DNA from 4 places in the Lysinibacillus sp. GbtcB16 genome. Region 4 is predicted to be linked to each of the others. Evidence: riboswitches for the same ligand, from Rfam matches in the RefSeq annotation. Region 4 holds a riboswitch; each other region holds the start of a gene.

Region 1 (5,791 bases), 420 kb from region 4:
GAGTGGGAGCTTGCACACCAAGCCCAATAAAGGAAAAGCCCGCAATCTCTAAAATGACCTTCCCCATATCTAATGCCACAATCGTTACAATCGGTGGCCAAACATGAGGGAGATAGTGTCGAATAATTAATTTTGCACCTGTAGTACCACTGATTCTTGCCGCTAGAATAAAGTCTTTTTCATTCATGCCAATAAATAAACCTCGGATGAGCCTCGAATAATAAATAAGCTGTGTCAAACTAAGTGCAATTAACACATTTTTCAAGCTAGGACCTAGTACACCTAAAAGCCCAAATGCTAGTACAAGTGTTGGAAAAGCTAATAAAATATCGCATATCCGAATAAATAGCGCATCTATTATACCTCTTTTTAAGGAGACTAATGCGCCTAATAGTATCGCTACTAGAATAGCAACTATTTGTATGACGAGCGCCGCACCTAAAGAATACCGAATCCCTAAAAGCAATCGTGAGCAGACACATCTTCCTAAATGGTCTGTTCCTAATGGATAGTCCCATGAGGGTGCTAAAAATTTCTTAGAAATATCGACTGCTAAAGGGTCATGAGGCATAATGAGTGGGGCTAACAGTCCTAGTAAACCAATGATCATTAGTAAGGTGAGACTAATATATCTTCTCATATGTATACGTCCTAAGTTCACTTTACTCTCTCCTATCCTTCATCATCAGATGAGGATCCAATAAACGATGCAATACATCTGTGCCTAAATTGGCGAGCACATAGATGACAGCAATCACCAACACATAGCATTGTACAACGGGGTAATCACGATTCGTTATGGATTCTATTAAATATCGACCAAGCCCCGGCCAACTAAATACTTGCTCGACTATGACAGCACCACCTAGCAAATTTCCGAGTGTCATCCCAAACAAAGTTGATATTGGTATGGCAGCATTCCTCCCCACGTGTCGAATGAGTATGACCGATTTTTTCAAACCTCTAAGCTGTGCATATTTTACATATGGCTGCTCGTATTCTTCGATTATGGCAGAGCGGATAAACTGTGAGAACAATCCGATTGTAGGTAAAGCTAAGGTGAAGGCTGGTAAAACAATATGTGCTACCGAACCTTTTCCATTCGTCGGAAAAATGCCAAGTTTTAAGCTAAAAAGATAGAGTAGGATAAACCCTAACCAAAATGTTGGGATGGATACACTTAGTACTGTAAATAATCGAATGATTTTATCGATAAAGGAATGCTTATATAATGCGCTCACAACCCCTAATGGAATACTAAAAGTTAAAATTAGGATAAATGCTACTATAGCTAATTCAATGGTAGCGGGTAGCTTAGCAAATAGCTCATGAGCCACGGGTAATTTACTAACAAAAGATGTCCCAAAGTCTAGCTGTAAAACGCCTTTTACCCATAGCAGATACTGCATGATAAAAGGCTTGTCTGTCCCTAATTCTTCTCGTAAAGCTTGTATAGCCTCTGGTGTTGGGGCAATTCTTGAGAGTCGAAGGATGACCTCTGCCGGTTCTACTGGTACGAAACGAATAAACACAAAGGTCAGAATAGATACGCCTACTAATACAAATGGAAGTGTGAGAATTCTTTTTACACAAAACATCCAAGTCGATTCGTACATGTCGTCACTTCCTATTTCATCCGATGATAAAAAGAGAGTTGTCCTGGTTCGACACACTCTCTCTTTCATACTTAGTTTTCTTTATCCATTTGTGCATATGGAATGTCATATTCAGAAGCACGTGGTGCAAAATCCTTCATATATGGTTGATAAATAACATTATTCGTTTCATACGATATTGGATAGAATAATGCTTGATCGTGGAACATTGTTAAAATATCCGTATATAGCTGCACACGTTCCTCTTCATCGGTACCAACTAATAGTTGATGTATGTTTGTATCAATCTCTTGAGCATTTGGTAAGCCTAATTTTGCTTCATATACACCACTAGCATTTGGTGTAGCTGATTCATTTGCAAAGCTATGTGGATCAGTCGGCGGTCCATTTGTACGCCAGAAGTTAATATCAACCTGATCATCCATTAATTTTTGCAGACCGACCATAACATCTGCGCCTTCAATATTTAACTGTACCCCTATTTTTGCTAGCTCGCCTTGCATTAACTCCGCCATAGGTTTTTGAATGGCATCAGTAGCAATATAGATTAAATCTAATGTAAGGGGTTGGCCATTTTTCGAACGAATTTTTTCACCCTTCTGTAGCGTCCAGCCCGCTTCATCTAGCAATCTCTGCGCTTTTTCAGGATTATATATAATGGGCGCCAAATCAATATTGGCATAAGGAATTGCATCCCAGAATAGCGTGTTTGCCACTTTTTCTGTACCATGTGTAATACTGTCTATCATTTGTTCTTTATTGATAGCATATTGAATAGCTTGTCGAACCTTTAGCTCAGCTAACGGCCCAGACTGTGTATTGAACAGTAATGCTTTCGTAGACAACGGCTCAGATGTAGCGGTTTTATATTTGCCACTATCTCTTAAATACGTATAGTTATCTAAGCTAATAATCCCTCGACCATAAATGACATCTAATTCTTCATTTTCAAAGGCTAACGAAAGAGATTCCGAATCTGGAATGATCTTAACCTTTATCTTATCTACGAGTGGTTTTTCACCCCAATACTGTTCGTTACGGCTAAATACTGCATATTCATCTTTTTTATAGTCGGTTAATACCCATGGACCTGTGCCAATAGCTGATTGGATGGAATCATTTGTTGCATCGCCGTCTGGGAAGCCATTATCCCCTAAAAAACGGAATGGTCTAACAAAGGCTAATTCGTTTAACACAGGGTAATACGGTTCATCTAATTGCAAACGTATTGTTGAATCATCTACTTTGACGACCTCTTTAATATGATTGACCATACCCATCCAAGAATGCATGTCACGATTCGCTAATACTGCATCAAAATTGCGAATCACATTATCAGCATTAAAGGCAGTCCCATCCGAGTAGGTAACATCCTTGCGTAAATGGAACGTATAGGCAGTTTTATCCTCTGAGATGTCCCAACTTTCTGCTAGCTTTGGCGTAATTGTGCCATCATCGTTATACGCCACTAAAGATTCATAAACCATGGCTTGAGCAGTCATCTGATTTGGTAAATATGTATGTGGATTTAATGGCCCTACATCTAATGGCCATCCAATCGTAATCATTTTTTCATCTGTTTGTTCTGTTGATGCTGAATTTCCTTTGTCCTTTTCTGAGCTTGTACAACCTGCAAGAAAGCTCAAGGTCAAAACAAGCAGGAAAGGCAGTAAATACTTTGTCCATCTCATTTTTTGTCTCCTATCTCTATTCCCTGTTCATATCTACAAATTGAATAGAAAAAGGCATAAAAAAACCTTATTCCACAAGAATAAGGACAGACAAACCTACAAATACGTAAGCTTCCATCCATCTCCCTATCTTTCGTAGATCATCAATGAATCTTCTTACAAGCAGGCATTCTGGCTTATGAATCATCATTTTGCTTCACCTTCCCAAGATAGAACTTAGTGGTAATCGAAACAAAACTCCTCATTTACAGCTGCGGGACAGCATGGGATTTACACCCATTTTCCTTTTAATTGAATGAAAAATACGTTCATTCAAACTTGTAATGCAATATTTGAAATTAGTAATAAACATAACATGCTGAAATGTTCACGTCAATTTTATTTTCTGAATATAATAAAACCTCCATACAAAAAGACCAGGTAGATACCCTGATCTTTGCTTTTATTACATCGTTTTCGTTATCTTGATATAGATTCCTTCACTTCCTGACGTAATATTTTAGTAGCGCCTACCATATTAGCTAAAGCCGCGATTGTTTCTGGCTCTTTCCTTGTTTTTAAGCCACAGTCAGGATTAACCCAAAATTGATGTTTGTCTAGAACTTGTAAACTATCTCTCATAATGGCTAACATTTCGCCTTCACTCGGCACACGTGGGCTATGAATATCGTAAACACCTAATCCGATTCCTTTTGTATAAGGATTTACTTGGAGGGAAGAAATTAGCTCCCCATGGCTACGTGATGTTTCAATGGAAATCACATCTGCATCTAGCGCGCTAATGGGTTCTATGAAATCGTTAAATTCGCAGTAACACATATGTGTATGAATTTGTGTTTCATCCTCAACACTCGATGTAGCAAGCTTGAAGGCATTGACCGCCCAGTCTAAGTAAGTCCCCCATTCTTCTTTACGAAGAGGTAACCCTTCTCGAAGTGCTGGTTCATCCACTTGAATAATGGAGATGCCTGCCGTTTCAAGTGCTTCCACTTCCTTGCGAAGTGCTAATGCAATTTGATAAGCGACATCTTTTCGAGAAATATCATCGCGTACAAAGGACCAATTTAAAATGGTCACTGGTCCCGTCAGCATCCCTTTTACAAAGCGCTTCGTTAAGCTTTGGGCATACGCAGACTCTTTCACGGTAATGGCTGAAGACCATGCAACATCTCCATAAATAATCGGAGGCTTCACACAGCGAGAGCCATACGAAACAACCCATGCTTTTTCAGTAAAGGCAAAGCCCGTCAATTTCTCACCGAAATATTCGACCATGTCTGTCCGTTCAAATTCTCCATGAACTAGTACATCCATATCAAGATCCTCCTGCAAGTGAATCCAGCGCTTTGTTTCCAGTTCAATAAATGCTTCATAGTCTTCATTCGACAATTGCTTCTTTCGCCAAGCATTACGATTTCTTTTCACCTCATCAGATTGAGGAAAGCTGCCGATTGTCGTTGTTGGGAATAGTGGCAGTCCTAACGCCTGCTGCTGTATTTTTTGACGTTGATTAAAATCACTATGTCGCTCAAAATCCTTCGTTGATACGGATTGAGCGGCTTGCTGGATCATTTTATTTTGACGAATCGAATGATTTTTTAGGGCTTCAATGGCCTTCATACTTGCTGAAAAATTATGACGTAGCGTTCCGTCTTGATTTTTTCTATATTTAGTGAGCTCAATAATTTCTTCGATTTTTTCATCAGCAAACGCCAGTGCTTGTTTGAGAACAGGGTCCAGCTTCTTTTCAAGTGAAGTTGATATTGGTATATGCTGAAGGCTACTTGAGGGTTGAATCCACAATTCCTTCGCATCGCTAAGCTTTTCAATAGCTTGAATCGTGGCGTTAGCCTCCGCTAGGTTCGAACGCCATATATCACGACCATTAACAATACCTATAGCTAAAACTTTATCCTGAGGGAAACCAAATTGTCGAAGTGACTCCATATTCCCTTTATAGCCATGTACGAAATCTAAACCAAACCCTTGGACAGGCAATGTAATCAATGTTTCATAGGAACATAATGCTTCAAAATATGTTTGTAGCATGAGTTTTGCTGCTGGAACGGTTGTCGCTAACTGAGTATAGATTTCCTGTACTAGCTTCCGTTCTGCTGAGTCAAGTGTCGTCACTAATGAAGGCTCTTCTAATTGAATCCACTGCGCACCTGCATCTACTAATTCTTGAATAATCTGAGCATAGAGAGGTAATAGGGCTACTAAATATTCAACCTGTGTTAATTTATTGTAGCCCTTAGTTAGCTTATAAAATGTATAGGGGCCAATAAGTGTTGGCTTCGCAATAATACCGAACGCTTCTTTTGCCTCTAAAAAGTCGGCCAATACCTTATTTTCTGTTAGTTGCAACGGTTGCCCTTCATATTCAGGAACAATGTAGTGATAGTTGGTATTAAACCATTTGGTCATTTCACTAGCTACTGCTGAAGGATTTCCTCTCGCTACACTGTAGTAGGTATGTAAATC
Region 2 (9,096 bases), 430 kb from region 4:
ACTTCATATTCTACTTCGAAAAAGTTTTCAGCCCCTTGTAATGCATCTTGACTGGATTGTGCTTGATAAAGTGTTTTAATGTCACCACCAGCGCAAAATCCCTTCTCCCCAGCCCCTTGTAGTACAATAAGACGGATTTCATCATTCGCTTCCCATTCTTTTAATTTTTCTCTAATAGGGTTAAGCATGTCAGTGGAAAGAGAATTTAAAGCTTTAGGGCGATTCAATGTAATGGTTGCCGCTCCTCCATCTTCGACCGAAAATAGTACTTCGTTTGCCATGTTGGACCCCTCCTTTAACAATGTTTAAAGTGTGGCTGTCTTTTTTCAATAAATGCCTGCACACCCTCTTTAGCATCATTTGTTAACAATAGCTCAGCAAAACTCGTTCGTTCAAGCTCTAGTCCTTGTTGAAAATTAGCCTTCGTGCTTTGAATTACACATTCAATTGTACGAGAGACACTTGTCATACTTTTACCCTCAACAAAGGAATTCGCAACAGTCTTAGCCGTCATCAAAAGTTCCTCAGGTTCTGTTACTAGTTGGACAATACCGAGCTGTAATGCCTCGTCAGCACTCAATTGTTTACTTGTTAAAATTAATTGGAGCGCCGTTGCTTGATTTGTTATTCTGCTAAGTCGTTGAGTCCCCCCGAATGTAGGAAGTAGTCCAAGCTTTAATTCGGGTAAGACGAGAATGGCTTGTTTAGAAGCAATTCGGAAATGACATGCTAACGCTAGTTCGAGTCCACCCCCAAGGGCGGGTCCATTAATGGCCGCAATAACTGGTTTCTTCATGGCTTCTACTTCATCGCATAGCGCTTGCCCTGCTTGAGCCATTTGCAATGCTTTTTCCTGTTGGCCAAAGGCTGAAACAAACTCCTTTATATCAGCCCCAGCGACAAAAAATCGACCAGTGCCAGTCATAATAATGGCACTTGTTTCTTCATCCTCCGCTAGCTCTTGGAAAATACGACGCAGGTTTTCAATAGAGGCTGATGACAAAGTGTTTGCAGGTGGATGATCTAAATGAATAATAGCAATAGACCCCTCTTTCGTAACGTTTGCCAATGTATCAATCATGTTGCTCCTCCTAACTAATCATTTTTGGGTTGTCAATGAATGTTCTCGCAAGTATCCTTTTTTTCATAAATAGATTTTGCCGTAGTGGAATATTTAACTGTCGAATACTATTTAGCAAGCTTACTCGTTTTTGCTCATTGCTTTCAGCGGCCGTAATAATAGTAATTGCACTTTCTTCTATTTTGCGGTAACCCTCCTGGCATAATATGTCTGTCATCAATTGTTTTGTTTGCTCATGTACAGCTTTTTTCGACCTCAGCCAGGCTGATTCCATGACATAGCTTTCCATGGCTATATCCGCCAACAAACGCATAAATTCTTGCTCCTGCTCGAGTTGAATCTGTGCATTCGTAATGACTGTAATTGCTAGTTGCATCAAATGCTTGGAGAGAAGGATATAATGGTGATTATTTTCGAATGGCTGACAGTGCATAAAATCATCTGCTATTGCAGTTGTTTGTATATTTTTTTTCCACAGCATTTTTGCCAATGTGAGGCGATTGATTTCATTTGTACCTTCGAAAATACGGCTAATTCTTGCGTCCCGATACAAACGTTCCACATCATAATCTTGCATATAACCATATCCACCATGTATTTGGACAGCTTCATCAGCAATTTTTCCAAGTGCTTCGGAACAATGTACTTTATGGAGTGCGCATTCGAGTGCAAATCCGGATATTTTCTGAACCACCGTTTCCTTACTTCCTGATGCAATAGCCTCATCCATTTTTCCAGCCGTTCGGTATGCAGCACTTTCTGCTCCATAAATCAAAACGGCCATGTCAGCAAGTTTTTCCTGTATCATTGTAAAATCAACGATAGATCGTTCAAATTGTCTCCGTCCCTTCCCGTAATTCACTGCTAATTGAAATGCCTGTTTGGCCGTTCCTATATTGGAAAAGGCAAGCTTTAGACGAGCCATATTCAAGATGTTCATAGCGACGATATGCCCTTTGCCAACCTCTCCAAGAACATGATCAATTGGTACCATCACGTCTTCTAAAATGAGCGTTGCCGTTGAAGAGCCTTTAATGCCCATTTTCTCCTCTTCCTGACCTACAGATACCCCTTTAAAGGAACGTTCGACAATCAACGCAGTCATTCCATTATGCGTCTGGGCAAAAACAACGAAGACGTCTGCTAGCTGAGCATTCGTAATCCATTGCTTTTCTCCGTTTATTATCCATGCTGTACCATCTTCTGTTAATCTAGCATTCGTTTTGGGGCGCAGTGCATCAGAGCCTGCATCGGACTCTGTAAGTGCATAGGCACCAATCCATTCTCCAGATGCAAGCTTTGGTAAGTACCTCAGCTTTTGCTCCTCATCGCCAAAATAGACATAGGGTAATGTGCCCACCCCAGCATGGATATTGTAGGAAACGCTGAAAGAGCCCCCAAAACCCATTTTCTCTGCTACAAGACCGGAAATTGTTTTATTGAGCTCGAGTCCTCCATAGGCCTCGGGAATTTCAATAGCCAGTAAACCAAGATCACCTGCTTTTTGAAATAGTTGACGAGTGATCGCATATTGCTGCAGTTCAATAGATGACATATTCGGTGAGACATCCTGTTTAATGAAGAGCTCAGCAGTTTTTGCAATGAGCTCTTCTTCATCATGAAAATCCTCTGGTGTAAAGATTGTCATTTTGTCTTCTAGTCGATCCATATGAGTCCTCCTTGAAAGAAAGTGGAGAAAAGCCATTCAGCTCTCCTACTTTATTTCCTCCTTAGGTAAGATGGTTTTTGCTAATTCACGATCTAAATCCTCGAATTGATAGTAGGAAATCGTTTCATATAATTCGCTTCTTGTTTGCATATCCTCAACTGCTTCTTGTTGTGTTCCAGTATTTTTTATTAATTCAAATACACGCTCGTATGCTTTCGCTGCAACTCTCATAGACGTAACAGGATAAATGACCATCGAGTAGCCCATTTTTTCAAATTCCTTAGCGGTATAATAAGGAGTTTGACCGAATTCAGTCATATTGGCTAATAAGGGTGCATCTAACTCATTGGCAAATTGTTTAAACTCCTTGTCAGTTTGTAATGCCTCTGGAAAAATAGCATCTGCCCCAGCAGCAACATATGCTTTGGCTCTTAGAATAGCCTGCTCTAAGCCTTCAACAGACCTTGCATCCGTGCGAGCAATAATTACTAATGTAGGGGCTATTTGTTTAATCGTTTTTATTTTTTGTATCATTTCCTCTATTGAAATAAGAGTTTTGCCATTTAAATGTCCACATTTTTTAGGAAGATTTTGGTCCTCTAGCTGTGCGGCAGCAACCCCTGCCTCTACCATTTCACAAGCAGTACGGGCAACATTTAATACACCACCAAAGCCCGTATCAATATCCACTAGCATAGGTAAATTAGTAGCCCGAATAATATCACTAGCACGCTGAGCGATTTCATTTGAATAAATCATTCCTAAGTCTGGTAGGCCTCTACTCGCTGTATAAGCGGCACCCGAAAGATACAATGCCTCAAAGCCAACTTTTTTAGCCATTAAACCAGCCATTGCATCATGTGCTCCTGGTATTTGCAAAATAGATGAACGAGCAATAAGAGCTTTAAATTGTTCAGCTAATTGTTTTTGTGTCTTCGCTTCTTGGACAATCCACGCCATTGTTAAAAACCTCCTTTTTGTTGCGTTCGGAATCCTTCTAAATTAAATAAATAAATTAATAAATTCATGGACAGCAATTTGTTCAAGCAGCTCTTTATTTGCACAAACCTCATTTATTGTATGGAGTTGTTTTTGAGAATAATGCGTACGAATGTTTTGCTGGAATTTATTAATGATCTGTGGAAATGCTTCCTCACGACGGAAACGATGTCCTAAAGGATATTCACACTCAATTAGCTCGGATGATGTACCATCTTTGTAATAAACTTGAACAGCATTCGCAATGGATCGTTTATCAGGGTCTAAATAATCGATTGTATATTGTCTTTTTTCCACGACAACCATTTTATGTCGCAAGTCATCAATGCGTGGGTCTACAGCCACCTCATCTTCGTAGTGATCTGCTGTAATGTCACCATAAATAAGACCAATAGCTGTAATGTATTGAAGGCAGTGATCACGATCAGCAGGATTGTGAAGTGGCCCTTCTTTATCGATAATTCGTATGGCTGATTCATGCGTCGTAATGTCAATGCGGTCAATTTCAGCTAGGCGATTCTTTACTTCAGGATGTAAATGAACAGCACATTCTGCAGCCGTTTGAGCATGAAATTCTGCAGGGTAAGACACTTTAAAGAGGACATTTTCCATAACATAAGATGCAAGTGGTCTCGCAAGCTTTAATTCTTCCTTATTAAAGAGCACATCTTGGAATCCCCAGCCTGGTGCAGACAATGCAGTTGCATAGCCCATTTCCCCCTTCACAGCCATCATTGCTAGTTGTACGGCCCTGCTTGTAGCATCGCCAGCAGCCCATGATTTTCTAGAGCCTGTATTAGGAGCATGTCGATAGGTTCTTAAACTTGAATTATCAATCCAAGCATTTGATAAGGCATTGACAATTTCTTGATGAGTGCCACCTAAAGCCTTTGTTACTACAGCTGTTGTCGCTATTTTGACAAATAAGACGTGATCTAAGCCAACACGATTTAAGCTATTTTCGAGTGCAAGTATTCCTTGTATTTCATGAGCTTGAATCATCATTTCTAAAACGTCTTTTATTTGGAGAGGCTCTTGCCCTTCTGCAACACGTACACGACTCAAATAATCGGCTACAGCTAAAATGCCACCTAGATTATCAGAAGGATGCCCCCATTCTGCCGCCAACCATGTATCGTTATAATCCAGCCAACGGATCATACAACCGATATTAAAGGCACCTTTTACTGGATCAAGGACATAGGATGTTCCTGGAATACGAGTACCATTTGGAACGACTGTACCTGGTACTACAGGACCTAGAAGTTTTGTACATTCAGGATATTGTAAAGCTAAAATGCCACAACCTAACGTATCCAATAAAACATATCGAGCCGTTTCGTAAGCTTCTTCGCTCGTAATCTTTGTGTTTAATACATAATCCGCAATATCAATAAGAAGCTGGTCTGTCATCGTTTTTTCATTCGTTTTAATCATCTATATCTTCCTTTCAAGGTATGCATTTGATATACTAGTATGCTGATGGGCATTGGTCAGAATGTCCATCAGCTCTGTGGCGAGTTGTTAAAACTTGATTATACCGACAATTCTTCAAGGTTATGACGCTCGCCTATATAATGAACACGAGGTCTAAATAATCGATTATTGTCATGTTGTTCGATCACATGTGCACATAAACCGATCGTTCGAGAGCCAAAGAAAATAGGCGTATATAATTCAATTGGTAGACCCAGCATGTAATACACTGGCGCAGCGTAATAATCTAAATTTGGATACAAGCCTTTTTCCTCCACCATCACTTTTTCACCAGCTTCACACATGTGATATAAGCGGTCATCACCTTGCTCCAAGCATAATTTATACAAAGCTTCTTTCATGATCTGCGCTCTTGGGTCCATTTTTTTCATATAGACCCGATGGCCAAAGCCCATTATTTTATCTTTATTTTTGAGCTTGTTTTTCAGCATCGCTTCAAAGCCTTCTACAGTCTTAGCTTCAAGCAGCATATACATGACTGCCTCGTTCGCCCCACCATGCAAATTTCCTTTCAATGATGCGACAGCACCAGTTAGAGCACCATACAGATCGGATTGTGTGGAGGCAATAACACGAGCAGCAAAAGTCGAATTCGGCATTTCATGTTCACTATATAAAACAAGTGATTGGTCAAAAATTTCTTCTTCTAATGGTGTTGGTTTTCTTCCAGTAATCATGTAATAAAAATTAGCACTATAAGAAAGCTGACTATCCGGTTTGACAACATCTTGACCATTTAATACACGGTAGCTATTCGCAACGATGTTGGGCATGCCACCTAAAAGTCGATATGCTCGTGTTACATTCCTTTCAGTCGATCGATCATTGATGTGCTGATCATACCCTGCTAACGCTGAAATTCCAGTTCTAAGGCCGTCCATAGCATGTGTCCCATTTGGTAATAAGTTAAAAATTTGAACAAGCTCTTGTGGAACGTGATAGTTTTCTTTCAATTTATCCTGTAATTCAGCTTGTTGCTCAGTAGTTGGTAGGTTTCCGTGCAATAATAAATGGACAATATCTAAATAGGAATATCGCTGAGATAGTTCAATCAAATCGTAGCCCCGTATAACAATTTGGCTTTCTACTACGTCTAAGAAAGACAGTTTTGTTTCCGCAGCAATAACTCCATCAAGACCTGGTGAATACGTTAACTCCATGGATTACAACCCCTTTGTTTAATCATTCTTGTAAGCGTTACCATTCAAACTCGAAAGAACAACAAAAAAACAACTTCTACCCCTTTAGAAGTTGTTAATCTACAAAAGTATGACAGAACAAAAAACAGTGAACTTACATCCATTCACACTCATCATACAGTAGCTAACACCTCCCTATCCTCGTAGGTCAATTGATGCTTATTTAGCGGCAGGTCTCCTGACTTATCATCAACATTCCTATAACACCTTCCCGTTTTGAAGAACAAAACAGTGGTCTCGTTATGGAACTCCTACATACAGTTGCGGGACAGTGTTGGACTCACACCAACTTCCCTTTTAATCAAATGGAATCAAACCCATTTGAACCACCAAAATTTAGCATATTCAATTTGTCTTTTTACCTTAACATAGAGGTTTCCAAACAATCAACATAGGTAAAATTCAGAAAAGACTGATTATAAAAAGCTATTTTTCATTTTTGACGAACTATTCTGCATATTTAAGCATTATTTCGCTCAAAAAAAAGATTGTTAATCAATCCCAATGGAGCTATATTTATGAAGTCTGCTTTAAAAAAGCGATTTGTTTTGCATTACGATGAAACGAGGAGTGACGGGATGGGCTATATAACAGAATTAAGAAAGCTTATCGGTAATAGACCGATTATAAACGTTGGTTCGACAGTTCTTGTTGTTAATGATGATAAGAAAATACTCTTTCAACATCGTTCAGATACATTGGATTGGGGATTACCTGGCGGCTCAATGGAAATAAACGAAACATTAGAGCAGGTTGCTGCGCGTGAACTTTATGAGGAAACTGGACTCGTGGCTAAAGAGTTTGAGTTTATCGGTGTTTTTACAGGACCTGATTATTACTACTGTTATCCGAATGGCGATGAAATCTATACAGTCATTCACCTTTATAGAGCTAAACATGTAAGGGGTGTATTGGAAATGAAAGATGGTGAGAGCTTAAGCCTCACCTATTTCAGTAAGGAAGAACTTCCGAATAATATGGAACAGAGGACGGTCGCTCTCTTAAACAACCTAGAGGGCAAAATATGGGAGTTCGAAAGCTCCTTTACGAAGCTTTCCAAATAACAATGTAAGAATTTTAATAAGGATTTTATTCGCAAAGGTATTTCAGATACTAGTATTCTTGTGAATTCTTTCGCGAGGGTGAGTGGGTAAAATCGCGTTGCATAGCTCAAGTGATGCGGAATGCTTAAATGGTTCACCTTTCATACTTTCCTCTACTAGCTGACCATTTTGCATGACAAGGATGCGATCTGAAATAAAGCGTGTAGCCTGTAGGTCATGAGAGATGAAAATGTAGGCAAGTTGCAAATCCTTTTGTAGTGTCTGTAGTAATTGAATGATATGTTTTTGCAAAATCATATCTAAACTACTAATGGCTTCATCTAAAACAATTAATTTTGGATGTAAGGCAAGCGCTCTTGCAATGTTCACACGCTGTTGTTGTCCCCCACTTAGCTGGGAAGGATACTTTTCGGCAATAGATTTTTCTAACTCTACATGATCAAGTAATTCCTTTACCTTATAATGTCTCTCAGCTGAGCTATAATGCTCGAAATTTAGGTATGGTTCCTCTAAAATTTGAAAAATGGTGTGCTTTGGATTTAATGAATGATAACTATTTTGAAAGACTGCTTGTAAATCTCTCCGTATCATTTTTTTCTGTTGGCTAGTGGCATCATAAAGATTAACCCCTTGAAATAGAATCTCACCGGCTGTTGGCCTTTCCATCCCTAATATAATTCGGCCCAATGTGCTTTTTCCTGAGCCACTTTGTCCAACAATTCCTAAGCATTCCCCCTCCTGAAGTGAAAATGATACTTTCTGTAATACAGGAGCATCCTGTCTTCGCTTGAATATGAACGGTCTATGTGCATAGTTCTTCTCAATATTTCTCACTTCTAGTAGCTTCAATCTTTTCACCTCTAAAACATAATTCGGGATTGTAATAGTTTCTTTGTATAAGGATGCTGAGGTGCATCAAAAAAATCATAGACATTCGCTTGTTCAATTATTTTCCCCTTATACATCACGGCTACATCATCAGCAAGTTCAGCGATAACGCCTAAATCATGTGTCACAAGAAGGATGGCTGCCTGTGTTTCCAGGCGAATACGATCAAATAATGTCAAAACCTGCTTTTGATTGACTGTATCAAGAGCTGTCGTTGGCTCATCAGCTATGTATACCGAGGCTTGAATTGCCAGTGACAAAGCAATCATCACACGCTGTAGCATTCCCCCACTTAATTGGAATGGATAATAGTATAAAAGGCGCTCAGGATTAGGTAAATTAACTTTTGACATGCTTTCAATAGCAATTTGTCTTATTTCATTTTTAGTTATAGCAAAATGAGCTTTTAATGATTCACGAAAATGACTTTCAATGGTTTGAACACGGTCAAAGGCAGTCGAAGGATTTTGCATAATAATAGAAAGATGTCTACCACGATAAGCTCTCATTTGAGCAGCAGTTACCTTCAATAAATCTTGTTGATGGTAGAAAATTTGCCCTTTGGTGATCTGCGCTCTAGTCGGCAAGGCTTGCATAATAGCTTGGCAAAGCATCGTTTTCCCACTACCGCTTTCCCCAATAATTCCTAATACTCGGCCTTGATAGGCTGTTAAATGAATGGAGGATAAAATATTCTGT
Region 3 (9,096 bases), 680 kb from region 4:
TATTATGGGTGCATGACCATATCGAAGCATTTGGCGGCGATGCTGCTCGGTTGACAGTGGCTGGGGACAGTGCCGGCGGAAATTTAGCAACGGTCGTGGCCTACTTAGCTGTAACTTCAGGTGGACCGTCATTGCAAGCACAAGCACTCATTTATCCTGTTACAAATGTGGATTTTACGACCGTTTCCTATCAGGCTTATGGAGAAAAGTTCGGCCTAGATAAACAGGGCATGCAATGGTTTTCTCAACACTATACAGCTGAATCGAACTTTACAAATCCATTGGTGTCTCCCCTACTGCTCGAGGATGTAAGACATATGCCTAAAACCCTCCTCATTGCAGCAGAGGTCGATGTTCTCTTTGATGAAGGTTTAAGTTATGCCAAAAAACTGACTGACGCTGGAGTACCTGTGGAGCATATAACCATGTCTGGTTTAATTCATAGCTATTTTAGCAAAATGAATTATTTTGAAGAGGCAACAATCGAAACGGTGGCAAAAATTGCTGAATTCTTGAAATAAGTTTGGCTATCCCATCCAAACAGTGCGATAATAGAGCAAAACGTTTTTAAAGGATGACAACATGACACAAACAATTGCACTACAAGTAAAACAGCCTTTTGCTGATCAATTAAAAAAAGGCTATCCATTAATTTCAAAAGATGCAGTGGATGCACGACAACTTCCTTCCGAGCAAGGGACTCTACTTAAGCTGATGGATCACCATAATCGTTTTATTGGTACAGGTTACTACGGTATTCAAAATAAAGGGATTGGCTGGGTCCTGACGACAGATATAAATGAAACCATTGATAAAGCTTTTTTCATTAAAAAATTCAAAAAAGCCATACAGCTCCGAGAAGCATTCTTCCAGAATGAACATACAACAGCCTTCCGTGTTTTCAATGGTGAGGGTGATGGTATCGGTGGCCTGACGATTGATTTCTTTAATGGCTACTATATGGTGAGTTGGTATAGCGAGGGTATTTACTCATTGAAAGAAGTCGTTTATGAGGCGCTTGCTGAAACTATCAATTACCAGGCCATTTATGAGAAAAAACGATTCGATAGTAAAGGGCAATATATGGAACAGGATGATTTTGTCATGGGGACTCCTGGCGAATTTCCAATCATGGTTAAGGAAAATGGGATGACCTATGCAGTCCATTTAAATGATGGTGCGATGACTGGGATTTTCCTTGATCAACGGGAAGTCCGATTAGCTATTCGTGAGCGCTATGCGAACACAACAAATATGCTAAATACCTTCTCCTACACAGGGGCATTTTCTGTAGCCGCCTCGCTTGGAGGAGCTACTAAAACAACAAGTGTCGATGTTGCAAAGCGCAGTTTAGCCAAAACGATTGAGCAGTTTAGCGTCAATCAAATTGATTATGAAGCGCAGGATATAAAAGTAATGGACGTTTTTCATTATTTTAAATATGCACAGCGTCACGAATTAAAATTTGACCTTGTTGTATTAGATCCACCAAGCTTTGCCCGCACAAAGCAAATGACGTTCTCTACGGCGAAGGACTATCCAAAATTACTGAAGGATACGATTGCGATTACAGCCAAAAATGGCATTATTGTGGCTTCCACAAACAACGCAAGCTTCGGTATGAAAAAGTTTAAAGGGTTTATCGACCAAGCATTTAAAGACACTCGTACACGCTATAAAATTGTAGAAGAATACGGTTTACCAAAGGATTTCCGTGTGCCTCGTGAATATCCTGAATTTAATTATTTGAAGGTCGTTTTTATTCAAAAAATGGACTAACTCATCTGGAATCACACTTTGCTGTGGTTCTTTTTTTCTATAAAAAAGGCTTAAGAAGTATGTTCACTTCCTAAGCCACCTCTTTTTTAAAGTTTTTCCACAAACCAATCTCGTATATATTCGAGACGATTAATTCTTAATGTTGGCTTTCCGCTTCTTGACAGTTCATGATTTGCTTCAGGGAAACGGACGAATTTCGTTTCTTTTTTTCGATACTTCAAGGCGATAAATAATTGCTCCGCCTGTTCAATCGGACAACGATAGTCTTTTTCACCATGTAAAATAAGCAATGGTGTTTCAACCTTGTCTACATATTTCAATGGTGAATGATGCCATAGCTTCTCTATATTTTCGAGCCCCGCTTGAATTTGCCAGTCTGTAAAGTAATAGCCAATATCACTCACTCCTGCAAAGCTAATCCAGTTCGATATAGAGCGTTGTGTAACTGCTGCCTTAAAGCGGTTGGTTTGCCCAACAATCCAGTTGGTCATAAAGCCACCATAGCTTCCACCTGTTACACCTAGTCGAGCTGGATCAATGAAATCAAACTGCTCTAAAGCATAGTCTACAGCGGCCATCAGGTCTTGATAGTCATTGCCCCCATAATCACCACGTACGGCATCCACAAATGTTTGCCCATAGCCATGACTTCCGCGTGGATTTGTATATAGGACTGCAAAGCCTTGAGCAGCTAGGATTTGGAATTCATTAAAATAGGTGTTGCCATACATCGCATGCGGACCACCATGGATTTCAAGAATAAGGGGATATTTCTTTCCTTTTTCATAGCCCACTGGCTTCATGATCCAGCCGTTAACCTTCCAGCCCTCAGCTCCTTCAAACTCAATGCTCTCTGGCACAGCTAACTCTTTCGTCTTTAAAATGTCTTCATTGACTGTCGTCAATCGTACTTTATCACCTGTTTTTAAGTTAACGTAATATAAATCTCCTGGATTCGTTGTCGTACTTATGGCGACAATGGCTTGATCATTTTGAGCATCTAATGAAAAACCATAAACGTATTGATCATCGTGAATAGCTGGATAAATTTCACCATCTACATTCCCAAAGTAAATTGCCGCATTGCCGTGATCTGTTACTTGGAAATAGAAACTATGATTATCATTCATCCATTGTACACTTGGTGCTGCTACCCCTTGCAGGAAATCACCGATGACATAATCACCGACAGGGGCATCAAATTCACTTGTTACACAGCTTAGCAGATTTTGTTCCATATCATAAATCCATAGCTTCGCTTGTGTGGCATTTTCGAACTCACGTTTTCCTCCAACAAAGGAAAGGAAGCGGCTATTAGGCGACCAAGACGTCTGGTAATAAGAGCCAATCCCCTCTGTTACCTTACGACTCTGTGTTGTTTCTAGATCGAATAAATAAATATCCGCATTAAACGAAAAATCTAAGTCCTCTGCTCGATCTGCTAAGTACGTAAGATAACTGCCATTTGGCGACCATGTACTCAGATGGAAATGCTCGTTCCCTTCTGTCACTTGCTCTAAGTCACCAGATTTTAAATCGACAATGGCAATGTGAGTATGCTGGTCCATATCCATAAATCCACCCGCATCCGACTTATGTTTCATCCTATCGATTTCGAGTGGCTTTAGTTCTTTTTCTTCTTTCTTGTCATCGTCAGCTTTGTCTAAGATAGTTTCATCTTTACCTAGCATCACTGAAAAGGCAATTTTCTCTCCACAAGGAGACCATACGGGCGTTGACGCACCGTTCTTGCAATACGTCACTTGCTTCGCCTCTCCCCCTGTTTTCGACAGTACAAAAATTTGTGGCTTGCCTGATCTTGTCGAAGAAAAAGCAATTTGACTGCCATCTGGCGACCAGACAGGAGAGCTTGTCCGATCGTCACCATAAGTCCATTGCTGAGGACGTTTGTCTTTTAAATTTAAATAAAATAAGTTAGATACATAGTCTTTTTTCTTCTCATCAATACGTGTCTCTACATACACTACCTCAGTCCCATCAGGTGAGAGCTGTGGATCTGCCACTGATTTCAAGTGATAAAGATCTTCTGGTTGAATCCCTTGTTTAGATGTCATGTTCTTGCTCCTTTGTATTGTCATTTTCTATGCTCTACTACAATATTTCGACACCCTAAGTATTATTCCTGCTACTCTATCGATTTTTTTACTAGTTCCCAATCAGCATTCATTTTTGTTCTGCGATAAAACTTATAAAAAGGTTCATTGGAACGAGCTTGGTTCTGATAGAGACGAATGATTTGTAGCAAAAAATCCTCAATATGATCAATCCCTACCCTTTTCGCGAAGAGAGTACCCGCCTGTGCCTTCGCCCCCATAGGGATGGCTCCTAAATAAACATCAAAGCTCTCATGCTGATAGACTAAACCAATATCATCATATGAAGGATTATAGCAAGCCGATGCACAGCCATTCACATTGACTCGTACTCTTGTAGGCACAGTTATACCGTCCAATGCCTGATAGAGTTGTTCTGTTTGAGGCACTGCCTCCATTTTTTCACCATCACAAAAATCACATGCCTTCATGGCAATATGAGGTCCTGAGGAAGCAACAAACAGTCCTGCCTCCTGTAAGGCATGGGTCGCTTCTGTCAGTTCGCTAGTGGGGATCGATAATAATATGCTGTAGGAGGCCGAATATTTAATGGCCCCCTTCTCTCCTACAATTTCAGCTATTTTTTGAAATTGGGCAGGCGTATAATGCTTATTAATAATGCCAGGGCTTACCGCTAATCGTGAATAATCACCTTGCTGATTTAGAGTTTCAAACGTTTTATCTGGTATGTTTTGACGAAATGCATTCATTGTTATCGCTCCTTAAGAAAAAGGAGCTAGCAAAGCGCTAGCTCGAATGTTTTTAAAAGTTGGCAGGGTAGAAGCCCTTGGCTAAAATTTGAATAGCCGCTGCAGCACGTACTCCTTCAGATGCTGCTGAAAGTGGAAGAATGACAAAGCGATCATTTTTGACTGCTTCCATTTCCTTCAACGCTGGATCATTTTTTAAGAATTTTATCTTTTGTTCAGCAGTTGTTTCACCATAATCAATGACAACCACCACCTCTGGATTGCGATCTACTGCATCTTCCTTGGATACCGTTGTCCATCCTGACTCCACATCTCCAAAGATATTTTGACCGCCAGCGATTGTTACTAGCTCATTCATAAAATTTTGACCAGCCGTGAATACATCTTTATCACCACTGTCAAAGACTAGCACACGTAAATTTTCACTGTCTTTTGGTAATTTCGCTTGAATTTCTTCGACATCTTTTGTCATCTGTTCAATTAATGCTTCACCGCGATCTTCCACGCGGAATATTTCCGCGATATGACGAATATCCGCGAAAATATCCTCTAATGTTGGCTTTGTCATATTGGAAGCCGTATGTAAATACGTATGAATTCCTAATTCTTCAAGCTCCTCTGGTGTTCCAACACCTTTCTCACCAAAGCCACTTTTCCAGCCTGCATACAAGAAATCTGCCTCGGCATCAATGACTTGCTCCTTTGTTGGATATTGATCTGAAAGAACTGGAACTTTATCGTAGGCTGCTTGAAGTGGCTCGTAGATTTTATCATCTAAATAAGCTGTCCCTACCATGGAATCCTCTAAGCCTAATGCAAGCATAATTTCTGTTACATGCTGATTTAGGCTAATGGCCTTTTTAGGTGCTTCCTTATAGGTTTGGGTAGTTTCATTATTTTCAATGATGACCTCAGATGCTGTCGCCTCAGACGGTTCAACTTTTTCAGTTTGTGTTGCTGATTCAGGCTTGTCCTTTGCGCCACACGCTCCTAGTACAGCGATTAAGGCGATGACCATGACTAGCCAAATACTTCTCCATTTTTTCATGTCCTATTCTCCTTTGTTGTCATAAATATAGAAAGAAATCAGAGACTTCTTTGCTACTAGGATAATTGGAAGGGCATAAAAAAACCCTCTTGTCGCCAAGAGAGTTGCATAGTGAAAAAACGGTATTAGTACCTTTATCACTATCCCCATCCTCGTGGTTCTTAGTTAACATACATATATTGGCAGGTATCCTGGCTTAGGTTCATCATCTATACGCCTTCCCATAGTTAAACTACAGTGGCATGCTGTATAGACTCCCCATTTACAGTTGCGGGACAGCATCGGAATTACACCGATTTCCCTTTTAAGCAAATGACTAAGGCCATTTGCACCAATATGTTCTATTTATGCTATTGATAGACTAGCAGTTCATGCGTTAATTCTAAATCAGTAATAGAATGCAAAAAATATAATCATCATTATATTAGCACTATTTCGACAAAAAGACGAATCATTTTACAAGAAATAGTTGTGCTAGTATTCTGATACAATGAGAAGATAGCTACCTATAGAAACGAGGATATATTATGTACAAGACGATTGGGGTTCTTGCTCATGTTGATGCAGGAAAAACAACCTTTTCTGAGCAAGTGCTTTTTCATACAAATAGTATTCAAGCGCGGGGACGTGTCGATCATCAGGATGCCTATTTAGATAATCATGAGCTTGAGCGCAAAAGGGGCATTACAATATTTGCCGAGCAGGGACGCATGACTATTGGCGACGATACATATACGTTGATTGATACACCAGGACATGTCGATTTCTCTCCAGAGATGGAGCGTGCCATCCGTGTCATGGATTATGCCATCATTATTATTAGTGCAGTAGAAGGTATTCAAGGTCATACTGAAACGGTATGGCAGCTTTTACGAAACAATCATGTCCCTACATTCTTTTTTATTAATAAAATAGATCGTGACGGAGCAGATGTAAGGGCTGTGATGACCCAGCTCCATAAAGATTTCTCGGAACATGTATTATTCGTCGATGAACCACTTCAGGAGAATTATGTTTCCAGCACAATCATGGAATGGCTGGCGGAGCGTGATGAAAAGCTCCTGGATGCCTTTTTGAATGAAACTTTGGAGCATGGTCTGTGTATGAAGCAGCTACAATCGATGATTAAAAATGAATCCGCCTTCCCCTGCTTTACTGGTTCGGCATTAAAAGATGAAGGCATTCAAGAATTGATTGCTCAACTTCCACTCATAACGGGTACTCACTTCGCGCCGGAAGCACCGTTTCAAGGAGAAGTCTTTAAAATACGACATGATGGCCATCAGCGTCTAACATTCATCAAGGCTTTAACAGGAAAATTACATGTTCGAGATGAATTTACGTTTGGAGACCTTACAGAGAAAGTAACAGAAATTCGTCTTTATAACGGCAGTCGATTTGAAACTGTTCAGCATGTTGAGGCCGGTGAAATCTTTGCTGTTAAAGGACTCAGCCAGGCAAACATTGGCGACCGCATTGGCAGTAACACGCTATCACAGCCCTATGAGCTTGTCCCTACATTACAGGCAAAAGTTCAATACGAGGGTGAGCAACATATTAAAGAAGTATTAAAGATTTTCCGTCTACTAGAGGCCGAGGAGCCATCATTGCGTGTCGTATGGCAGGAAAAGTTTCAGGAAATCCATGTGCATATAATGGGTGTCATTCAGTTAGAGGTCCTGATTGAAGTATTATTGAAGCGCTTTACACTAAACATCACTTTTGGGGAGCCGCAAATATTATATATGGAAACAATTGCGACAACCGTTACAGGCTACGGACATTTTGAACCACTTAAGCATTATGCAGAAATTCATTTATTAATGGAGCCAAATGAACGTGGGACAGGCATTACCTTTAGCAATACCTGTCATGCAGATGATTTATCAGTGGGCAACCAACGTTTGGTAGAAAAGCACTTGTTTGAACGTGATCATCACGGCTTACTCACAGGCTACGCAGTAACAGATATTCATTTTACGCTCTTAACGGGACGTGGACATAATGAACATACGTCTGGCGGTGATTTCCGAGAAGCCACTTTCCGAGCACTGCGCCAAGGACTGGAACAAGCACAGAACGTCCTGCTTGAGCCCTATTATCGCTTTAAAATGAAGGCTTCCAATGACTTTATTGGCCGTATGATGACCGACATTCAACAGGCTGCTGGCACCTTCGACGACCCTGTACTCACTGAAACAGACGTTGTATTAACAGGACGTGCACCAGTAGCGACCTTCATGAGCTATAGCACGATTTTTGCCGCCTATACAAATGGGAAAGGTGCGCTTACCCTCCAATTTGATGGCTATGATGTGTGTCATAATACAGAAGAAGTAATAACTCAAATAGGCTATGATAAAAATGCCGACCCTGAATACAGTTCTTCCAGCATTTTTTGTGCAAAAGGTAAAGGCTATTCTGTCCCTTGGCAAGAGGCGCAAGCAGCCATGCATTGTCAGAGTTAAGTTCATGTACTAGCATGGCAAATCTATTGAACTAGTACTTCAGATGAAGATAGAATATCTATACAAATAATAAAGCAAGCCCTCCATGAAGCGGAGGGCTTGCTTTTAAATGGCACCAACAGCTTTCTTTGAAGGCTTGTGCACCGGATAGGCAGGTTCAACCACCACGTAACCTTGTGTATTCGTGAAGTCGATAACTACTTTTCCAGGCTGGCTTTTTAATATTTGTAGTTGATCAATTAATGTTAATAATAGCTCGTGTCCGTTTCCACGTGGATGCCAATTAAAGTGATAATCATTTAATTCCTGAACGGCTTGAAGAAACTGTGAGTATTCCTGCTGCACAAATGCGATTAGTTTATCCTGATGAGGAATTTGCTCTAAATCGTTCATATACGTTTCATAAAAACGGATGACAATCGAGCACAATAAATCATTGACACGTGCAGCACTTAACACTGGATTGGGCTCCTGTGAAAGACGGTCAAGATTAGGCTTTGCTCGTGTTGAATCAATGCGTGTAATTAAGTGGTACTGCTCCCCATTCACCTCATAAACAATAGGGTTGGTTGGCATATACATCATAAAGCTATTCGTCTTCGTTTTCAGTTGATCCGTTAACGTTGCCTGAGCAAAAAGATGGCCCTCTACCTCCCCATTTTGTATCCAAATAATGTCTTTATTATATAAGATTTGCTCAAAAAAGCGATCGTTGCGAATCAGTCTCGTTGCTAATAATTGATCTATTAGTGATTCAACCACCATTCTTGTTTTCGCTTTCTTGGCAACTTCTGTCCGTGGCTGCTTACAAATCGTCATATCTACAAAAGGCGTTTCCTGTGTTGTCGTTGCATGAATATTCATCCTATGTGCATCCCCTTTGCGTACATATTTTCAAAACAAAAAGGACTTCCTACTATGTTTGAGGAAATCCTTCGCTTTAATGTGCTTCATCACACAATGCCAAACAAACCCTA
Region 4 (9,096 bases):
ATTCCGCTTTTTTGTTGTACTTGACGTTATTGGTAATTGGTCGACAGAGATATTTTCATCGTACATGCCTTCCTCTAAAGGTAGTCCATCCTCATCGGGTGGGAGCGTAACAACCTCACCTTTTAATGTGTATGGAATCATAGACTCACTGACTGTTTCCTCTTTTTCAATGCCACCACTGAAAAACATCTCCATAGAAAACTCGCTATTACTTTCATTAGATACACTTAAAATGTATTCTTGATCTGGTACTGCATCGATGATCATGCTAACTGCTTCACCTTTAGCTGCACCGTAAGAACTTTGAATAGGGAAGGCTTCCTCTTCTTCATTTTCCTCTTTTTTAGCTTGCTTCACCTCTTCTGGTGGGATCGGATTGAAATCCTCTTTTAAGTAAAGATCCATAGATGCAGTAACACCTGGAATTCCAGATAAATCAAACTTCAATGTTGTTGGTTTTGTTACTGAAAACGTAAAATAATCTTGATCCTTTTGTTGATCTTTCGACAGTAGGGTATAGTTTTTACCTGCCGTATTATATGGGAACTTTTTAATAGGCTGCATGGAAGACTTATTTAAAGTATCAATTGGCAAATTCGAGTTTTTCGCAGTTTGTGCTGTAAAGATATAAGTAGATTTGCCTTTTAAGCTATAACTACCATTATGATCTTTCACACCAATTAACAGCGTTCCTTTTTGGTCTGCTTTAAAGAGGTGACCTTCTTTTTTTCCTACACGAACATCATTAACTTTAATAGGCTCTACTTCACCTTGTTCATTAGTAGGGTAAAAGTATAAATCAAAGGCATAGTCGTATTGATCAGCGCCTTTCAATGTTAGCTGAGCATACTCATTTGCCTCTAGCTCAACCTTGTACCATTTTTTCTCGTCTTGCTGTTCGAAAACACCTTGTTCAATATTTAATGTATTTTTAGCAAGAACTTTGGCATTTTTGATACGCTCTTCTTTAGATTCAGAATAATGTTTAGGTAATTTATTTAAATCGAACTGTAAGGCTTTCACTGGATCGACAAGCCCATGACCATAAGTAAGGTCATAACCCTTTTTACCTAAATCTTGTGCTGTTATTTCAAGAATTGCTTCAATTTCATGTGGCTTTAAATTCGGATGCTTTGATTTAAGTAGGGAGACGATGCCTGCCACCACGGGAGATGCCATGGAAGTACCACTAAACTTAACAAAAGATGATCCTTTTTTTTCATCGTGTACAGTGCTGTAGATGTCTTCGCCAGGAGCCACGACATCGACAGAGGGACCATAATTCGAATAGCTTGATAGTTTATTACGATCATTCGTGGAACCAACACTAATTACGCCTTCATAGGAAGCAGGGAAGGAATATTCATCCGTAGACTCATTTCCAGCCGCTGCGACAATCGTAATGCCACTATCAATAGCTTTTTGAACAGCATCCTGCATAAGGGGGGATTCACCATAGCCTCCTAAACTCATATTAATGACATCAACACCCTGCTCAATGGCGTACAGAATACCTTGTGCAATGATAAAATCATTTGCTCCTTCTTTTCCGTTAAAGACATCAATAGGTAGTAGCTTCGCTTGTGGATTAATTCCATGTCCACCAATTCCATTGTCTTTAGCTGCGGCAATAATCCCAGCAACATGTGTTCCATGATCACCTGGATAAGAGGTATTTGCCGGTGCAGCTGCATTATAAGGTGTGAGTACTTGAGATTTTAGATCGGGATGTTTAAAATCAACACCAGAATCGATAACAGCTACTGTTACGTCATGTTCCCCAGCTAATGCTAGTGCCTGATCCATTTGCAAGAGGTTTAGATGATACATATCTTGTTTCTTTGGGTCAGTTTCTTTGTTGAAAGAATGATAGACATAACTTGGGGATACACTTGTAATCCTTTGCTGCTTTAAATAGTAAGAGACGGCTTTTTCTATGGATACACCTTTGTTAAGTTGAATCACATCATAGCCTAATGAAGGAATGGAGCGGATGACCTTAGATCCAATTTTTTTATGTACGTTTTTATCAAGACCAGAATGCTTGATAATAATCGTATCCTTACTCATCCATTTGTCTTCATTTGTAAGATTCTTACCTGCATGTTGTGAATTGCTTGCTACTACATTCTTCGCACTTTGTTGTGGTGTCTCCTCAGCAAAAGCTGAAGCGACAGGAACCATTAATGCAGCGGATGCTACGACAGCGACTGATTTTTTTAACCAACTTTTCAATTGTATCTCTCCTTGATGTTCTATAATATGTCTCGACTATACTAATACGGTTAAACGTTAGAAAAGTTTCGCAAATGAGGAAAAATTTTCTCAGTAATTTAAAAAAGGACTGTCCGTTACTTTTTATGGATGATACCATTACGCCTCTACATATAGCTGTTCAATCAATTGCAGTAAGTCATGCTTAGAGCGAGGAACTGAAATATTTTCTTGCCATAATTTCTTTTTTTGTAGAGCCAAAGCCATGTCAAATACCCATGGTCGTTCAAGATGTGCCCGTTTTAGCAATTCTTCTTCATAAAATAAGGCGACAGGGTCACCATTATAAATAATTTTTCCTGCCTCCATAACAATGATTTGATCGGCCCATTCATAGGCAAGGGCAATGTCGTGAGTCGCAAGGATAATCGTTCTTTCATGGTCTTCTACTTTGGCTAAGTATTGAAAAACTTGTGTAGCGTAATAGCTATCAAGACCCGCCGTTGGTTCATCTAATAAAAGGACAGTCGGTTCCATCGCTAATACACCTGCCATGGCCACACGCTTTTTCTGCCCTACGCTTAAAAAGTGAATGGGTTTATCTAGTAGCTCAGTCACTTCAGTTTGTGCAACAGCCCATGCTATTTTTTCTTCAATTTTTTCCGTAGACCATCCTAGATTCATTGGACCATAAGCTATATCTTGCTTAACAGTCCCTGAAAAAAGCTGATTATCAGCATCTTGAAAGACGATTCCAACCTGTTGGCGGAGAGCCTTTAATGCCTTTCTAGTATATTGAAGCTTTTCCCCATCAAATGAAATGGTCCCAGCTGTTGGTTTCAAAATACCATTAAGGTGCTGAAATAAAGTGGATTTTCCTGCTCCATTATGACCGAGTATAGCGATTTTTTTCCCTTTTGGAATGTTTAATGTAATATCTGTCAAAGCCTTCGTACCATCTGCATAGGCATACGACAAGTTGTTAAGTTTAAAATAAAATGCTGTCATGAGAAGTACCCTCCATATATGATGAGGAATAAAAAAATAGCCGTCATGCCAAGCCAGTTTTTTTTGCTATAGGCGCCCGTTTCATGCCAATAAACAGTTTCACCACCACGGGCCTGCATGGCATGATTAAGCTCTCGACTGCGCTGAAACATTTCAATAAACAACGCGGCAATTAGCATGGATACTGAACGTAACCATTGCATGGGTGAGTGGTAGCCAAGCCGGGCTTGCTGGGCCAAATGAATTTTTTGCATGCTTTCTAAAAAAATAAAAATAAAACGATAGGTGAGTTCTACTAGCTCAACTAATAAAGTAGGGAGCCGCCATTGTCGGAGCACATAACATATTCCTTGTACTGATGTCGTTAAAATTAAAAAATATAAGCAACTTATACTGCCAAGTACAATAAAGAATAGTTGCTGGGCGGTAGCGATACTGGCTCTCCCAATAAAAATTGTCCAGTTCATATACGTAAATGCCCCCATATGGGCTGGTAATGTATGCGCTGCTGGCGCTATCGAAATAATGATGGATAAGAGACTTGTGAATAAGAAAAAACCAGGTAGTAATAATAGCTTCGCATAATAGTTTAGTGGAATTTTCGCGCCCCAAATGATAAAAGCACTCATTACAAAAAATGTAATGAGTGAAAGTCGTTCATCTCTCATAATAAGCGTGAATAAAAGTAGTCCTAATGAAAATATCATTTTTTCTAGCGGATGAACGAACGCTAGCTTATTGAGATACGCATACTTATCAATGAGTAACATAATCCTTAACCTTCTTTATGCTTGCCACGCATATAGCCAATAAAGTAGCCGATAAAACCAGCACCAATAGCTGCTTGTAGCACGAATAATAAGCTTTCAATTTCACCACTAGGTGGTTCCCACACACTATCAAACCATGGCTCATATTCTGCATTGATTTCCCCAATGGCTGCTTCTGCTTCACCGTCGGCTCCTCCAAATTCTGCTCCTTTTTGGACGAAAAGAGGGATAATGGCCAATAGCACCACGATGGCTAAAAGTAATAAATTTCGTTTCATATTAGTGCGCCTCCTTTGTAGAGAAAACACGTAAAGATTTTAATTCGCTAATATTATATTTTTTCAAGAAGTTCATGACAATAACTGTTAATAGTCCTTCACTCACAGCTAATGGGATTTGTGTTAAGGCAAAAATACTTGCGAACTTTGTAAAGGAAGCCATAAAGCCTCCAACTTCAGATGGGAAGGCTAGTGCTAATTGAACGGAAGTCACCACATATGTACCTAAATCCCCAAGCATAGCCGCAAAGAAAACAGCTAATGAAAACGATAACCCCATTTGTTGCGCCCCTTTAAATACAAAGTAGGCGATAAACGGGCCTACGATAGCCATCGAAAAAGCATTAGCCCCTAATGTTGTGATCCCACCATGTGCTAAAAGTAAAGATTGGAATAATAAAACAATTGTCCCGATGACACTCATCGCTAACGGTCCAAATAATACTGTCCCGAGACCTACTCCTGTTGGATGTGAGCAGCTCCCTGTAACTGAAGGGATTTTTAAGGCTGATAGGACAAAGGCAAACGCACCGGACAGCCCCAGAATCATTTTTGTTTCAGGGTTTTCTTCAATTGTTTTACGAATAGAGCGCAATCCTAAAATAATAAATGGGATGGAGATTGCCCACCAAAAAATAGCCCATTCGATTGGTAAAAACCCTTCCATGATATGCATGGCGAAGGCACGCTTTGGCACCATTAAAAAAGCCAATAGAAAATAACTAAATTTCCACCAAGACAGCTTCAATTTTCTTCCTCCAAACTGTAAATAGATTTTTAGAATGTAGCGTGCGTAATAAAAAAGCACTTTTCCGTTGTTGGAAAAGTGCATAGCTAAAAAAGCAAATAACATTTTCATCTGCTAAGCCGCACACCTATCCTCGTAGGCTGAAACGATCACTTATTTTCGGCAGGTCTCCTGGCTCTAGTTCAACACTTTATAGGTCTTCCCATCTATTGGACAGTGACATGTTCTATAAAGCTCCCTATTACAGTGGCGGGACCGCGCCGGACTTAAACCGGCTTCCCTTTTAAGCAAAATGACGAGCATTTTACACCAAAAAATAGTAAGTTGTGAGATTTCACGACAAAGTGTATCACGAATTTCCATAAATATGCTATACTTTTTTTATAAAAAATTAAAAATAGAATATCAATGTCGAAAATTCTGATAACTAACGTTTTTTAGGATTAAAGAAGGCAAATTCAATTTTTTAATAGCTTTCAACCCTCCTATGAAATTGATAAATTTGTCATGATTTTTTAAAGAAATATTGAAATTTTAAAATAATAAGATATGATTAAGACAGTTTTCTATTATATATACGATTAAAAATTTCATATAAAACGTCGATAAGTGCTCGAAGAACTCGAGATAATAGGGAAATTGGTGAAAGTCCAATACAGCCCCCGCTACTGTAATAGCTGATGAAATCGCAATGCCACCTGTGCAAACTAGGGAAGGTGCGACAGTAAAATGAAGCTTAAGTCAGGAAACCTGCTTATCAGATTGTGCATGCAAACTTTTCGGAGGGAGAAGTTGAAGCAAAAGCGAGGATCTGTCTTTCAATCTATTCGTTTTTATTTGGCTTCTACAAACCTTTACTCTTCGGCAGAGTAAAGGTTTTTTCTTTTTTCCAAAAGCAAATGAGGGGAGATATAAGATGACAACGTGGAATTTAGAGGGGATGAAAACACATCTCTTTATTTGCAATGGCAGTAGCTGTATGAACAAGGGTGGGGAGGAAATTACCCAAGCTATACGAGATGAAATACAGCGTAACGCACTAGATAAAGAAATACATACGACAAGAACGCGCTGTAATGGACGATGCAAGGATGCTTGTGTTGTAATTGCTTACCCTCAGGGGAATTGGTATCGTGTACCATCAACGGAGCATGCTAGAACACTTGTACAGGATTTGCATCATGAATCCTTATATAACGATCATGTTTTTACACTTCGAGAAGGGACATTACAGCGAACAGCGCAAACGACAGCCATTAAAGGGATTGAAAAGGTGAAAGAGGGGTAAAAACATGGCGCAAAAAGGGAAAATTTTCGTAGTAGGCTTTGGGCCTGGAGACTTTAAGCATATTACGACACGTGCAGTAGAGGCTTTACAACAAAGTGATATGATCATAGGCTATAAAACCTATGTTGAGCTGATTCAAGATTTAGTCAGCGCAAAATCCATTGTCAGTACAGGTATGACAGAGGAAGTGTCACGTGCTCAGGAGGCCGTTCGTCAAGCAGAGGCAGGAAGTATTGTTTCGGTCATTTCGAGTGGAGATGCGGGCGTTTATGGTATGGCGGGATTAGTGTATGAAGTATTAATTGAGCTAGGCTGGACAGAGGCAACTGGTATTGAAGTGGAGATTGTCCCAGGTATTTCAGCTATCAATTCATGTGCTAGTTTACTTGGTGCACCCATTATGCATGATGCTTGTACCATTAGTTTGAGTGACCATCTTACGCCATGGAATTTAATTGCGAAGCGTGTGGAAGCCGCAGCTATGGCCGATTTTGTTATTGCTTTATACAATCCTAAAAGTGGTCGCCGTACAAGACAAATTGTCGAAGCGCAACGAATTCTTTTAGAATATCGTTCTCCTGACACACCAGTAGGGCTTGTAAAAAGTGCCTATCGAGAACGTCAGGAAGTGACGATGACGACATTGGCAAAAATGTTGGAACATGATATTGGTATGCTGACAACGGTTATTATCGGAAACTCATCTACGTTCTTCTATGATAATAAAATGATTACACCGCGTGGCTACCAACGTAAATATACACTTGGCGAGGAAAAACAGCCATTACGTCCACATCAACGCTTACGGGAAGAAAATGAGCCATGGGCGATGAATCAAGAGACAGGAACAGCACGAAATGACTTTGCGGCAGACCCTAATGCAGGGAGAATGAATAAACCCAGTATAGCCGTTATGCCAAAGCCGCAAAAAACAGCACTTGAAATGGCTACAGCTGCGCTTGCAATGGTAAAGGGAACAAGTGCTATCAAGGCTACGCCAAAGCTTGTACAACAAAAAATAGAATCAATTTTTGAATTGGCAGTGAGCCCTGGCGTGGCCAATAAATTTTTCACACCACAGCAAATGATGACGTTAGCAGAGGTCGTAGGAGAAGAAGGATCAATGGAATATACACCAGATCATCAAATCCATTTAAAAATACCTACAACAACGCCTGAACGTATCACTGAGAAATTACAGGAAGTAGGCTTTTTATTAGCACCAATTGGTGATGTGTTGTCGTTGAAGGCTTGTGATTTTTGCTACGGTGAAAAAGCAGATTCCATTCCGTATGCGGAGGAAATTCAAGAAAAGCTTGGTGGTATTTCATTACCGAAAACGTTAAATATTGGCTTCAATGGCTGTGGGATGGCTTGTTATCGAGCCGTGTTTGATGATATTGGGATTGTTTATCGCAAAAGTAAATTTGATGTCTTTATTGGGGCGAAGCCAGTCGGACGTACGGCTCATGCAGCACAGCCTGTTGTAGAAGGTTTGGAGCCTGATCAATTAATCCCTTTAATTACAGATATTATCGAAGAATATAAAGCCAATGCGCATCCAAACGAACGTCTATTTAAATACTTCAAGCGGGTGAAAAAGATATTGCATTTTACGTATCAAGATATGTCTTCCAAAATAAAAATAGAGCCAGCTCCGTGCGGCGACTAGTGAGGAGAAAAGAGATGAAAGCTATATTATTTGTTGGCCATGGCAGCCGTTTAGCAGCAGGAAATGATGAGGTGCGTACATTTATCGAGCAAATGAAATCTCGCATTGAAGAACAATATTTAGTGGAAACATGTTTCCTTGAATTTGCTTCTCCTAATATTGAAGAAGGTATTACAAACTGTGTGAAAAAGGGTGCTTCAGAGGTACATGTCATCCCGATTATTTTACTTCATGCAGGTCATTCCAAGCTACATATTCCAGCAGAAATCGAGCATGCTCGTGAGCATTATCCGAATATCACATTCACATATGGTCAAACAATTGGCATTCATGAAGAAATATTTGCGATATTACAAGATCGTTTAGTTGAAATTGGATTTGATACTGAACAAGAACAGGAAGACACAGCCATTTTATTAATTGCTCGAGGAGGCAGTGATCCTTATGCAAATGGAGATTTCTATAAAATTACACGATTGCTATGGGAAAAACTACCTGTTAAATACGTAGAAAGTGCCTTTATGGGCGTAACGGACCCACGTGTTGAGGAAGGCATTGAACGCTGCGTCAAACTAGGTGCTAAAAAAATTATTATGCTTCCTTATTTTTTATTCACAGGTATTTTAATGGAGCGTATGCATGTTATGTGTGAGAAATTCAATGAGCAATTTCCAACAAGTGAGATTCAAATTGCCAACTACTTTGGCTACCATGAACGTTTACAAAATGTTCTATTAGAACGTATTGAGCAAGCGGTGAATGGTACATCAACAGGTATGAAGGATCTTGAAGATTATCGGGCTTACGCCGCTATTCATGGGCATGCACATCACCATCACCATCATGATCACGACCATCATGACCATCATGACCATAATCACCACCACGATCATGATCATGGACACGATCATCACCATCATCATGAAGAGGAGCCAGTAAAATGATTTTCATGTTAGCAGGGACGAGTGATGCAAGGAATTTAGGCCTTGAACTGCAAAGGACGGGACATGCTGTAACTGCCACCGTTGTGACGGAATCGGCAGCTTCTAGTCTTGCTGACGCTGGCTTACCTCATTTAATAGGGCGACTTACAGCGGAAGAAATGGCGACTATTATAT

Evidence for each region. A riboswitch is a leader RNA that binds a small molecule or an ion and turns the genes downstream of it on or off. The one in region 4 is predicted to bind cobalamin.
Region 1: it holds a riboswitch for cobalamin, as region 4 does, so the genes downstream of both, nikA (nickel ABC transporter substrate-binding protein) here and KVT27_RS11335 (energy-coupling factor ABC transporter permease) in region 4, are expected to answer to the same signal.
Region 2: it holds a riboswitch for cobalamin, as region 4 does, so the genes downstream of both, mmgD (citrate synthase) here and KVT27_RS11335 (energy-coupling factor ABC transporter permease) in region 4, are expected to answer to the same signal.
Region 3: it holds a riboswitch for cobalamin, as region 4 does, so the genes downstream of both, KVT27_RS07715 (ABC transporter substrate-binding protein) here and KVT27_RS11335 (energy-coupling factor ABC transporter permease) in region 4, are expected to answer to the same signal.

Annotation. Positions count from the first base shown of each region.
Region 1 is NZ_JAGXJV010000001.1:1,791,421-1,797,211, forward strand. Features, by position in the region: gene KVT27_RS08995 (ABC transporter permease subunit) at 1-661, opposite strand, end outside; gene nikB (nickel ABC transporter permease) at 663-1,616, opposite strand; gene nikA (nickel ABC transporter substrate-binding protein) at 1,688-3,307, opposite strand; cobalamin riboswitch at 3,452-3,644, opposite strand; gene metE (5-methyltetrahydropteroyltriglutamate--homocysteine S-methyltransferase) at 3,767-5,791, opposite strand, start outside.
Region 2 is NZ_JAGXJV010000001.1:1,782,125-1,791,220, forward strand. Features, by position in the region: gene KVT27_RS08950 (enoyl-CoA hydratase/isomerase family protein) at 1-281, opposite strand, end outside; gene KVT27_RS08955 (enoyl-CoA hydratase-related protein) at 296-1,081, opposite strand; gene KVT27_RS08960 (acyl-CoA dehydrogenase family protein) at 1,092-2,750, opposite strand; gene prpB (methylisocitrate lyase) at 2,796-3,710, opposite strand; gene KVT27_RS08970 (bifunctional 2-methylcitrate dehydratase/aconitate hydratase) at 3,753-5,186, opposite strand; gene mmgD (citrate synthase) at 5,285-6,406, opposite strand; cobalamin riboswitch at 6,597-6,791, opposite strand; gene KVT27_RS08980 (NUDIX hydrolase) at 7,024-7,509, shown strand; gene KVT27_RS08985 (ABC transporter ATP-binding protein) at 7,552-8,367, opposite strand; gene KVT27_RS08990 (ABC transporter ATP-binding protein) at 8,370-9,096, opposite strand, start outside.
Region 3 is NZ_JAGXJV010000001.1:1,533,147-1,542,242, reverse strand. Features, by position in the region: gene KVT27_RS07735 (alpha/beta hydrolase) at 1-521, shown strand, start outside; gene KVT27_RS07730 (class I SAM-dependent rRNA methyltransferase) at 583-1,779, shown strand; gene KVT27_RS07725 (S9 family peptidase) at 1,866-3,854, opposite strand; gene KVT27_RS07720 (precorrin-3B methylase) at 3,926-4,603, opposite strand; gene KVT27_RS07715 (ABC transporter substrate-binding protein) at 4,656-5,651, opposite strand; cobalamin riboswitch at 5,816-6,002, opposite strand; gene KVT27_RS07710 (elongation factor G) at 6,179-8,119, shown strand; gene KVT27_RS07705 (hypothetical protein) at 8,225-8,983, opposite strand.
Region 4 is NZ_JAGXJV010000001.1:2,212,254-2,221,349, reverse strand. Features, by position in the region: gene KVT27_RS11355 (S8 family peptidase) at 1-2,235, opposite strand, end outside; gene KVT27_RS11350 (energy-coupling factor ABC transporter ATP-binding protein) at 2,374-3,222, opposite strand; gene cbiQ (cobalt ECF transporter T component CbiQ) at 3,219-3,992, opposite strand; gene KVT27_RS11340 (energy-coupling factor ABC transporter substrate-binding protein) at 3,998-4,270, opposite strand; gene KVT27_RS11335 (energy-coupling factor ABC transporter permease) at 4,272-5,018, opposite strand; cobalamin riboswitch at 5,163-5,347, opposite strand; cobalamin riboswitch at 5,609-5,790, shown strand; gene KVT27_RS11330 ((2Fe-2S) ferredoxin domain-containing protein) at 5,935-6,306, shown strand; gene cobJ (precorrin-3B C(17)-methyltransferase) at 6,311-7,978, shown strand; gene KVT27_RS11320 (sirohydrochlorin chelatase) at 7,993-8,922, shown strand; gene cobK (precorrin-6A reductase) at 8,919-9,096, shown strand, end outside.